DNA from 4 places in the Pseudoduganella sp. SL102 genome. Region 1 is predicted to be linked to each of the others. Evidence: predicted binding sites of a transcription regulator. Region 1 holds the regulator's gene; each other region holds the start of a gene.
The links. The regulator sigma-54, encoded in region 1, starts transcription at its own class of promoters, with help from an activator protein. The targets are predictions, from matches to a motif close to TGGCANGNAANCTGCTTT.
Positions count from the first base shown of each region.

Region 1 (2,201 bases):
TCGGCTTTCTGTCTTTTCTCTTTCTCGGTGAGATTATCTACACTCAGGATCACACTTACATCGATCAGCTGATCGAAATGGCGTCTAACGCGTTCCAGCTTGTTCTGCACATACTCGCGAATGGCAGGGGTAACGTCGATATGGTGTCCACTGATGGTCAGATTCATACACACACTCCTAAAGAAGATATAACAGGTTCGTGCGTTATCCGCCAAAACAGGCAAGGCGGCGCAGAGGAACCCAAGCACTACCAGGATTTGCCGCAAGGGCTTGCAAAGGGGTTTGCAAATGCGCTTGCAACGAACTGCTATAGCGATTTGCGGAGGCTGACCGGGGGGATTTTCAATGCTTCGCGATATTTGGCAACAGTGCGTCGCGCAATCACCATGCCTTGTTCACCCAGCATGTCCGCAATCTTACTGTCGGATAAAGGGTTCTTCGGGTCTTCGGCTCCTGTGAATTGCACGATCAGCGCCCGGATCGCAGTCGAGGATGCTTCCCCGCCAGCTTCGGTTGCAACGTGGCTGCCAAAAAAGTACTTCAACTCAAACATGCCATGCGGCGTCAGCATATATTTTTGAGTTGTTACCCGAGAGATAGTACTCTCGTGTAGACCCAGTGTATCAGCTATTTCACGCAACACAAGGGGTCTCATTGCCACCGCGCCATGCGAGAAAAAGTTCTTCTGCCGTTCGACGATGGCCTGGGCCACGCGGAGGATCGTGTCGAAGCGCTGGCGCATATTCTTGATCAGCCACTTTGCTTCTTGCAGCTGTGCATTCATCTGCGTCTCGCCCTTGCCCTGCTTGAGCAGGCTGGCGTACAGCGCATTGACACGCAGGCGGGGCATCACGTCGTTGTTCAACGTGACGATCCAGCCGTTGCGCCCCCGCTTTACCACCACATCCGGTACCACGTAGTCTGACACGTCGGCCGCGAAGGCGGCGCCCGGATGCGGGTTGCATTGGCGGATCACGGCCTGTGCTTCACGCAGGTCTTCGTCGTCGCAGTCGAGCGCCTTCTTGAGCTTGTTGAAGTCGCGCTGGGCAAACCACTGCAAGTGTTTTTCAACGATGCACAGCGCCATGCGCCGCGTTACCAGCGGCACGCCGGGCATGCGCCGGATCTGCAGCGCCAGGCACTCGGAAGCGTTGCGCGCGCCAATGCCCGGCGGGTCGAAGCTCTGCAGCAGGTTGAGCGCGGTGCGCAATTCTCCGATCTCGATTTCCAGCTCTTCCGGCATGCGCTCGTGGATCTCTTCCAGGCTTTCCTCGAGGTAGCCGTTATCGTCGAGCGCATCGATGATCAGTTCCACCAGGCCCCGGTCGCGCGCCTCCAGCACGGTCACGCGCATCTGCTCCATCAGGTGCTCGCGCAGGCTGCGGTGGCTGGCTTCCAGCTGGGGGCGGGCATCGTCGTCGTCCGGCCCCTTGCCGCTGCCGGCGCTGCTCCAGTCGGTATCGCCGGTGCCGGCATCGAGGCCTACGCCCTCGCCGCCATCGAACGGCTCGGGTTCCGGCGCGGCGGGCGCATCCTGCGGCGGCCCGCCTTCCGGTGGCGCCTCGCCGGCCCCTTGCGTCGTGTTGATCGCGCCATCGGCCAGCAAGCGCACCGAGCGGTCGAGAGGATCGTCGAGCCGCTCCAGCAGCGGGTTATCGGTCAGCAGCTGTTCCAGTTCCTGGTGCAGCTCCAGCGTGGACAATTGCAGCAGCCGGATCGACTGCTGCAGTTGCGGCGTCAGCGCGAGGTGCTGGGAAGTGCGCAGTTGCAAGGACTGTTTCATGGCTGATTAGGAGCTGGTTGAGGTCTGGTCAAGGCCGCTCACATGCGGAAATGTTCACCCAGATAGACACGACGTACGGACTCGTCGGCGATGATGTCGTCGGGCCGGCCGGAAGCCAGCACACTGCCCTGGTTGATGATATACGCCCGGTCGCAGATGCCCAGCGTTTCCCGCACGTTGTGATCCGTGATCAATACGCCGATGCTGCGCTCCTTCAGGAAACGCACGATGCGCTGGATCTCGATCACGGCGATCGGGTCGACGCCGGCAAACGGCTCGTCCAGCAGCACGAAGCGGGGATTGGTTGCCAGCGCGCGGGCGATCTCCACCCGGCGCCGTTCACCGCCGGACAGCGACAGCGCCGTGTTCTCGCGCAGCTTCTCGATCTGCAGGTCGGCCAGCAGCGCGTTCAGCCGCT
Region 1 covers NZ_CP115554.1:978,649-980,849, reverse strand. Annotated here, with positions in the region: gene hpf (ribosome hibernation-promoting factor, HPF/YfiA family) at 1-167, opposite strand, end outside; gene OU994_RS04170 (RNA polymerase factor sigma-54) at 308-1,783, opposite strand; gene lptB (LPS export ABC transporter ATP-binding protein) at 1,822-2,201, opposite strand, start outside.

Region 2 (2,201 bases), 3.3 Mb from region 1:
TTGGTCGAGGCGGGCCCGACCAGCATGCCGTAGCCGCCGGCGCCATGTACTTCCTTCACCACCAGGTCGGGCAGGTTGTCCAGGGTGTAGCGCAGGTCCTCGCTCTTCCTGCACTGGTAAGTGGGCACGTTGTTCAGCACCGGCTGTTCGGACAGGTAGAACCGGATCATCTCCGGCACGTAGGGATAGATCGACTTGTCGTCCGCCACGCCGGTGCCGATGGCGTTGGCCAGCGTGACGCGCCCGGCCCGGTACACCGACAGCAGCCCCGGCACGCCCAGCGACGAATCGGCGCGAAATGCCAGCGGGTCGAGGAAGTCGTCGTCCAGCCGGCGGTAGATCACGTCGACCCGGCGCGGGCCGCGCGTGGTGCGCATGTACACGGCATTATCGTTGACGAACAAATCCTTTCCTTCGACCAGTTCGACACCCATCTGCTGGGCCAGGAAGGCATGCTCGAAATAGGCCGAGTTGTACATGCCGGGGGTCATCACCACCACGGTCGGGTCCGATGCGCCGACCGGGGCCACCGAGCGCAGGTTGTCCAGCAGCAGGTCGGGGTAATGGTCCACGGGCGCTACCCGGTGCCGGGCAAACAGTTCCGGATACAGGCGCATCATCATCTTGCGGTCTTCCAGCATGTACGACACACCGGAGGGCACCCGCAGGTTATCCTCCAGCACGTAGAACTCGCCTTCGCCGGCGCGCACGATGTCGACGCCGGCGATGTGCGCATAGATGTCCGATACCACGCTGATGCCCTGCATTTCGGGCCGGTATTGGGCATTGCGGTAGATCTGTTCGGCAGGCACCACGCCGGCGCGGATGATGTGCTGGTCGTGATAGATGTCGTGGATGAACATGTTCAGCGCCTGTACGCGCTGTACCAGTCCGCGCTGCAAGTGGGCCCACTCGGCCGCCGGAATGATGCGGGGAATCGCGTCGAACGGTATCAGCCGTTCGGTGCCCGCGTCGTCGCCGTAGACGGCAAAGGTGATGCCGACGCGGCGGAACGTCAGGTCCGCTTCGATCCGCTTGCGTTCCAGCGCTTCAGGTGTCTGCTGGGCCAGCCAGTTGTCGAATTCCCGGTAGTGGGGCCGCACGCCGTCCGGCGCTGTCATTTCATTGTAGAACTGCACGATGGTTTTCCTCCCGCGAATATGGAAGTTTATGCAATACACGTGCCAAGTCGCTGCACGATTGAAAATGCGCCTGCGGCGACGGTGAAAATCCTTTACAGTTGAGTTTCCTCAGTGCATCATTACGTGCCGACCCAATCAATGTCCGGCACGCGCATTTTTCCGACAACTTCACGATTGGGTTCGCATGGCCATCACCGTCCCGCGTCCGGCAACGACCGGTTCCGCACCACGTCCCCCGCAGGCCGATACCCGGCATGTGTGGGCGGGCGCGTTCGCGGTCGGCAGCGGCGACATGGTCCTGACGGCGCTGCTGGGTTCCTGTGTCGGCATCGGCATCATCTGGCGCCGCAAGAAGCGCTGCGCACTGGCGCACTGCCTGCTCGGGGATGCGCCCGCCGGTGACACGGGCGTCGACGTCCGCTATGTCAGCAATGCCGTGCCGGCGCTGCTGCGCAGCCTGGGCGCGCGGCCGGCCGACTATGCGGAACTCGAAGTCGTCGCGGCAGGCGGCGCCAGCCTCTTCGAACGCCTGCCGTCCCCGATGCGGGTCGGCGAGCGCAACGTCATTGCCTTCGAACGCGCCATGGCGGCATACGGCCTGCGCGTGGTCCACCAGTTCCTCGGCGGCAGCCTCGGTTCGCGTATCACCCTCGATTGCGCCACGCTGACCTACGACACGCGCCGCCTCGGCCCCGCCTGAGCGCACCGTTACAATGGCGCTTTCGCTCGTCTGGGAGGAAGCATGAAAGCCATCGTTACGGGACACAGCCGCGGTCTGGGGGAGGGCGTCGCGCGCGCGCTGCTGGCGCGTGGCGTGCAAGTCATGGGCATTGCCCGCCACGGCAACCAGGCACTGCCCGCAATGCACCAGGTCGCGCTCGACCTGGCCGACGCGGCCGCATTGCAGGCCTGGCTCGCAGGCGGCGAACTGGCCGCGTTCCTCCACGGCACGGACAGCGCACTGCTGGTGAACAACGCCGGCGTCGTGCAACCCGTCGGCGCGCCGGGCACGCAGGGCGCGGCGCGGCTGGCGCTGGCCGTGTCGGTGAACGTGACCGC
Region 2 covers NZ_CP115554.1:4,233,118-4,235,318, reverse strand. Annotated here, with positions in the region: gene OU994_RS17925 (circularly permuted type 2 ATP-grasp protein) at 1-1,121, opposite strand, end outside; gene OU994_RS17920 (chemotaxis protein CheD) at 1,327-1,842, shown strand; gene OU994_RS17915 (SDR family NAD(P)-dependent oxidoreductase) at 1,885-2,201, shown strand, end outside.
Region 2: a site for sigma-54 is predicted at 1,170-1,187, ahead of OU994_RS17925 (circularly permuted type 2 ATP-grasp protein). Genes of this name have one in related genera too.

Region 3 (2,201 bases), 3.2 Mb from region 1:
GGGCGAACTCCGTCACCAGCATGATGTTCAGGCCCGTCTTCGGCTTGACACCGACGATCGCCGGCAAGTCCATCACGGGAATGATCTGGCCGCGCAGGTTCACCACGCCGAGCATGTGCGGCTGCGCGCCGGCCACCGCCGTCACGGGCGGCATCGCGACGATTTCGCGGATCTTGAACACGTTGATGCCATACAGCTCGGAACGGTCGCCATTTTCATCGCCACCGAGGCGGAACAGCAGCAGTTCGAATTTGTTCGTGTTGGTGAGGTTGGTGCGTTCGTCGATTTCCTGCTGTACGCTTTTCATCTGTAAATCCCCGGTGTCAAGGCTGGCCGCAAAGCGGCGTCGATGGGAGGCAGTATAGGCGAGAAAATTGGGCGCACCAGCGTTCCTGTACATTAAGACAATGCGGAATAGTGCCGAGAAACAACAGTATTGCAACCGGCCGCGCGATGGGGCATTCCGCACGCTGAACCACGGCGGGGATTGGGAAACAGCGGGGAAAGGAAAATAGAAAAAACAACGAAAACGGCAGCCCGAAGGCTGCCGTTTGAATCCTGGAGCGGGAGAAGAGTCTCGAACTCTCGACCTCAACCTTGGCAAGGTTGCGCTCTACCAACTGAGCTACTCCCGCAGAAGAGGCATGATTATGCCAGAACGTTTTGATCATTACCAGAGTCAATTGCACCGTCGCAGCCGTGTCCCGCAGCCATCGCCGGCTCGCCACCCCCGGGCCGATCGCCCGCAACCAGGCCAGCCACCGTCGGCATTCTTTGCACTTTCGCCAGAGAAGCGGCCGCGACATCGCCAACCCATTGAAGTTGCAACACAAATTTCTCTGGCACCAATAATGCTCCGTGGATAGCCAACCCGGTCTGTACCGGGTCACGCAACCAACCCTAGGGGCAAAAAAATGACTCGACCCAACACGATCCGACGCAACATGACCCTTCTCGTGGCAGCCGCGGCCGCCACGTTCGGCATGACACCGGCCAGCGCCGGCACATTCGCCTCGGCCATCCTGGACATCAACAACTTCAGGATCCTGAAGAGCGGCGGCGCCCAGTACCAGAACGCGGATTTCATCAAACTGGTCGGCGTCAACGATGCGCACGCCACGGCTTCGCTGAACGATACCTTGGTCAGCAAGTCGGCCATCGGCCCCCGGCCCGACGTGGCGCACCAGTGCGTGGGCACGCCCTGCCCGGCCTTCGGCGAGAACAATTTCACGCCATTCCATGCGGTCAAGCCGATGCTGGGCAACTTCGGCTACGCGGACCAGAATTTCATCGGCTCTGCCATCCTGGTGAATGGCGCGGCCACCGGCGCCCGCTCGCAGACGCGGGCCGACGTGGCCACCTCCCAGAACATGCAGTTCGCCAACAGCAACTCGTCGGTCGGCAGTTCGAACACGATGCTGTTCCGGCTCAACAGCAACGATACGATGACCTTCTCGTTCGACGCCACCGCGTTCGCGATGGCGTATGCGTCGCCCGAAGGACGGCCCGTCACCACCGCCAACGCCCGCATTTCCTGGAGCGTGAACATCGTCGACCTGAAGACCAATGCGCTGGTGTTCCACTACGCGCCCCAGGAGATCAACGGCATGGCGACGGTCAGCCGCACCCATGGCAACAACGGCACGTCGCTGTACACCCTCCCCGAAGGCACGAAGCACCTGCAGGAGACCTCGCAGAAACTGCTGGCGGACCGCGACTACCAGATCACGGTGCAGCACAACACGCTGGTCAGCGCGCTGCAGCAGGAAGTGCCGGAACCGGCCTCGCTGGCCCTGCTCGGCAGCGGCATGATCGCGATGGCGATCGGCCGCCGCCTGCCCCGCCGTCCCCGGCCACGCACCTGAGCCACAAGCCACGCGCCTGAGCACCCCTCCCTCCTGTTGCCCGCGGACCCTGCCGCGGGTTTTTTTTGGGGCCGCGATCCGGCGCCCCCACCGCGGGATCCTCCTTTGCCCCGCCCGCCGCGCCTCATCCTCCTATAATTGCACTGGTTCACTAATTAACAACCTTGCAGTCAAGGGCAACGGGGAGCAAGTCGCAACAATGGATTCGATCGAAATCGTACTGGCCATGCTGCTGGCCGTGGTGGCCAGCGCCTACCTGGTCCGGGTATTGCCGGTGGCGCTGCCCCTGCCGCTCGTGCAGATCGGCCTGGGCGCCGCCATCGCCGGCTATACGGG
Region 3 covers NZ_CP115554.1:5,173,998-5,176,198, forward strand. Annotated here, with positions in the region: gene OU994_RS21870 (chemotaxis protein) at 1-307, opposite strand, end outside; tRNA gene OU994_RS21875 (tRNA-Gly) at 560-635, opposite strand; gene OU994_RS21880 (PEP-CTERM sorting domain-containing protein) at 945-1,865, shown strand; gene OU994_RS21885 (Na+/H+ antiporter) at 2,065-2,201, shown strand, end outside.
Region 3: a site for sigma-54 is predicted at 841-858, ahead of OU994_RS21880 (PEP-CTERM sorting domain-containing protein). Genes of this name have one in related genera too.

Region 4 (2,201 bases), 790 kb from region 1:
TGTCGAACTCGACCGGGTGCGTGGTCTGGCGCATGCGGGTCACTTCCGTCATCTTCAGTTCGATGTAGGCATCGATCATCGAATCGGTGAACACGCCGCCGCGGGTCAGGAACTCGCGGTCCTTGTTCAGGTGATCCAGCGCTTCTTCCAGCGATGCGCAGACGGTCGGGATCAGCGCGTCTTCTTCCGGCGGCAGGTGGTACAGGTCTTTCGACGCTGCTTCGCCCGGGTGGATCTTGTTCTGCACGCCGTCCAGGCCGGCCATCATCAGCGCGGCGAAGCACAGGTACGGATTGGCCAGCGGATCCGGGAAGCGCGTCTCGATGCGGCGGCCTTTCGGGTTCGCCACGTGCGGGATGCGGATCGATGCGGAACGGTTGCGTGCCGAGTAGGCCAGCTTCACCGGTGCTTCGTAGCCAGGTACCAGGCGCTTGTACGAGTTGGTGCCCGGGTTGGTGATCGCGTTCAGCGCCTTGGCGTGCTTGATGATGCCGCCGATGTAGTACAGCGCGAAGTCCGACAGGCCGGCATAGCCGTCGCCGGCGAACAGGTTCTTGCCGTCTTTCCAGATCGACTGGTGCACGTGCATGCCCGAGCCGTTGTCGCCCACGACCGGCTTCGGCATGAAGGTGGCGGTCTTGCCGTAGCTGTGCGCCACGTTCCAGATCACGTACTTCATGTTCTGCGTCCAGTCGGCGCGCTCGACCAGGGTCGAGAACTTGGTGCCGATTTCATTCTGGCCGGCGCCGGCCACTTCGTGGTGGTGCACTTCGACCGGGATGCCCATCGATTCGAGGATCAGGCACATTTCCGAGCGCATGTCCTGGAACGAATCGACCGGAGGCACCGGGAAGTAGCCGCCCTTGACGGTCGGACGGTGGCCGCTGTTGCCGCCTTCGATGTCCTTGTCGGTCGACCAGGAAGCTTCGTCGGAATCGATCTTGACCATCGCGCCGGACATGTCGATCTTCCACTTCACGGAGTCGAAGATGAAGAATTCCGGTTCCGGGCCGAAGTAGGCGGTGTCGCCCAGGCCGGACGATTTCAGGTACGCTTCGGCGCGCTTGGCGATCGAACGCGGATCGCGGTCGTAGCCCTTGCCGTCCGACGGCTCGATCACGTCGCACTGCATGAACAGCGTGGTTTCTTCGAAGAACGGATCGATGTTGGCGGTGCTCGGGTCCGGCATCAGGATCATGTCGGATGCTTCGATGCCTTTCCAGCCTGCAATGGAAGAACCGTCGAAAGCATGGCCGCTTTCGAACTTGTCGATATCGAAGTGGGACACAGGCACGGTCACGTGCTGCTCTTTACCACGGGTATCGGCGAAACGGAAGTCGACGAACTTGACTTCGTTGTCTTTGACCAATTGCAGGACTTCTTCGGCGGTACGTGCCATTACTCATCTCCTAAGTGAAAAGGGCTGCCGTCACATTGTGCGGCGGTAACTCGCGTACTGTAATGCACGAAGCGTGCCAGCATTAAGCTTCTATCCATATGCGGCGAGTTACATTGATCTTGCTCCCTACGGAAACTAAAATCATCCGTACGGAAACGTGCGGCGAAATGCACCAGGATTGCGCATCCTAGACCTCGCCCAACTTTGGTGCAGATAGACCATTTTGCACCAATTTCGACCACCGCGCCCCAAAATGTGGCATACGTATCCAGGGCGAAATTTTCCTCGATACAAGCCCTTCGATGATAGAGACAGTTCCCAAGGATTTAACGCCAAATGAGCACCAACGACATTCTCGAGCGCGCCCGCGAGCGCGGCAATGGCCTGCCCTATGCTGGCGCAGTCACGCCCCAGGAAGCGCACCAGCTGATCCAGGGCAACCCGACCGTACGCCTCATCGACGTGCGCACCAATGCCGAGCGCGACTGGGTGGGACGCGTGGCGATCGATGATGCGCAGCATGGCGCCGTCCAGTGGAGCACCTATCCGGGCGGTGTACCGAACCCGGAGTTCGTCCAGCAGCTGAGCGCCATCGCCCGCAAGGACGACGTGCTGCTGTTCCTGTGCCGTTCCGGCGTGCGCTCCCGGCATGCGGCGAAGCTGGCCACCGAAAACGGTTTTGCCAACAGCTTCGATATCCTGGAAGGTTTTGAAGGCGACAAGAATGCCGAGGGGCATCGCAAGAGCGTGGGCGGGTGGTGCAAGGCGGGGCTGCCCTGGGTGGGGGCCTGATGGCCAGGGC
Region 4 covers NZ_CP115554.1:1,765,516-1,767,716, reverse strand. Annotated here, with positions in the region: gene glnA (type I glutamate--ammonia ligase) at 1-1,399, opposite strand, end outside; gene OU994_RS07560 (rhodanese-like domain-containing protein) at 1,736-2,191, shown strand.
Region 4: a site for sigma-54 is predicted at 1,461-1,478, ahead of glnA (type I glutamate--ammonia ligase). Genes of this name have one in related genera too.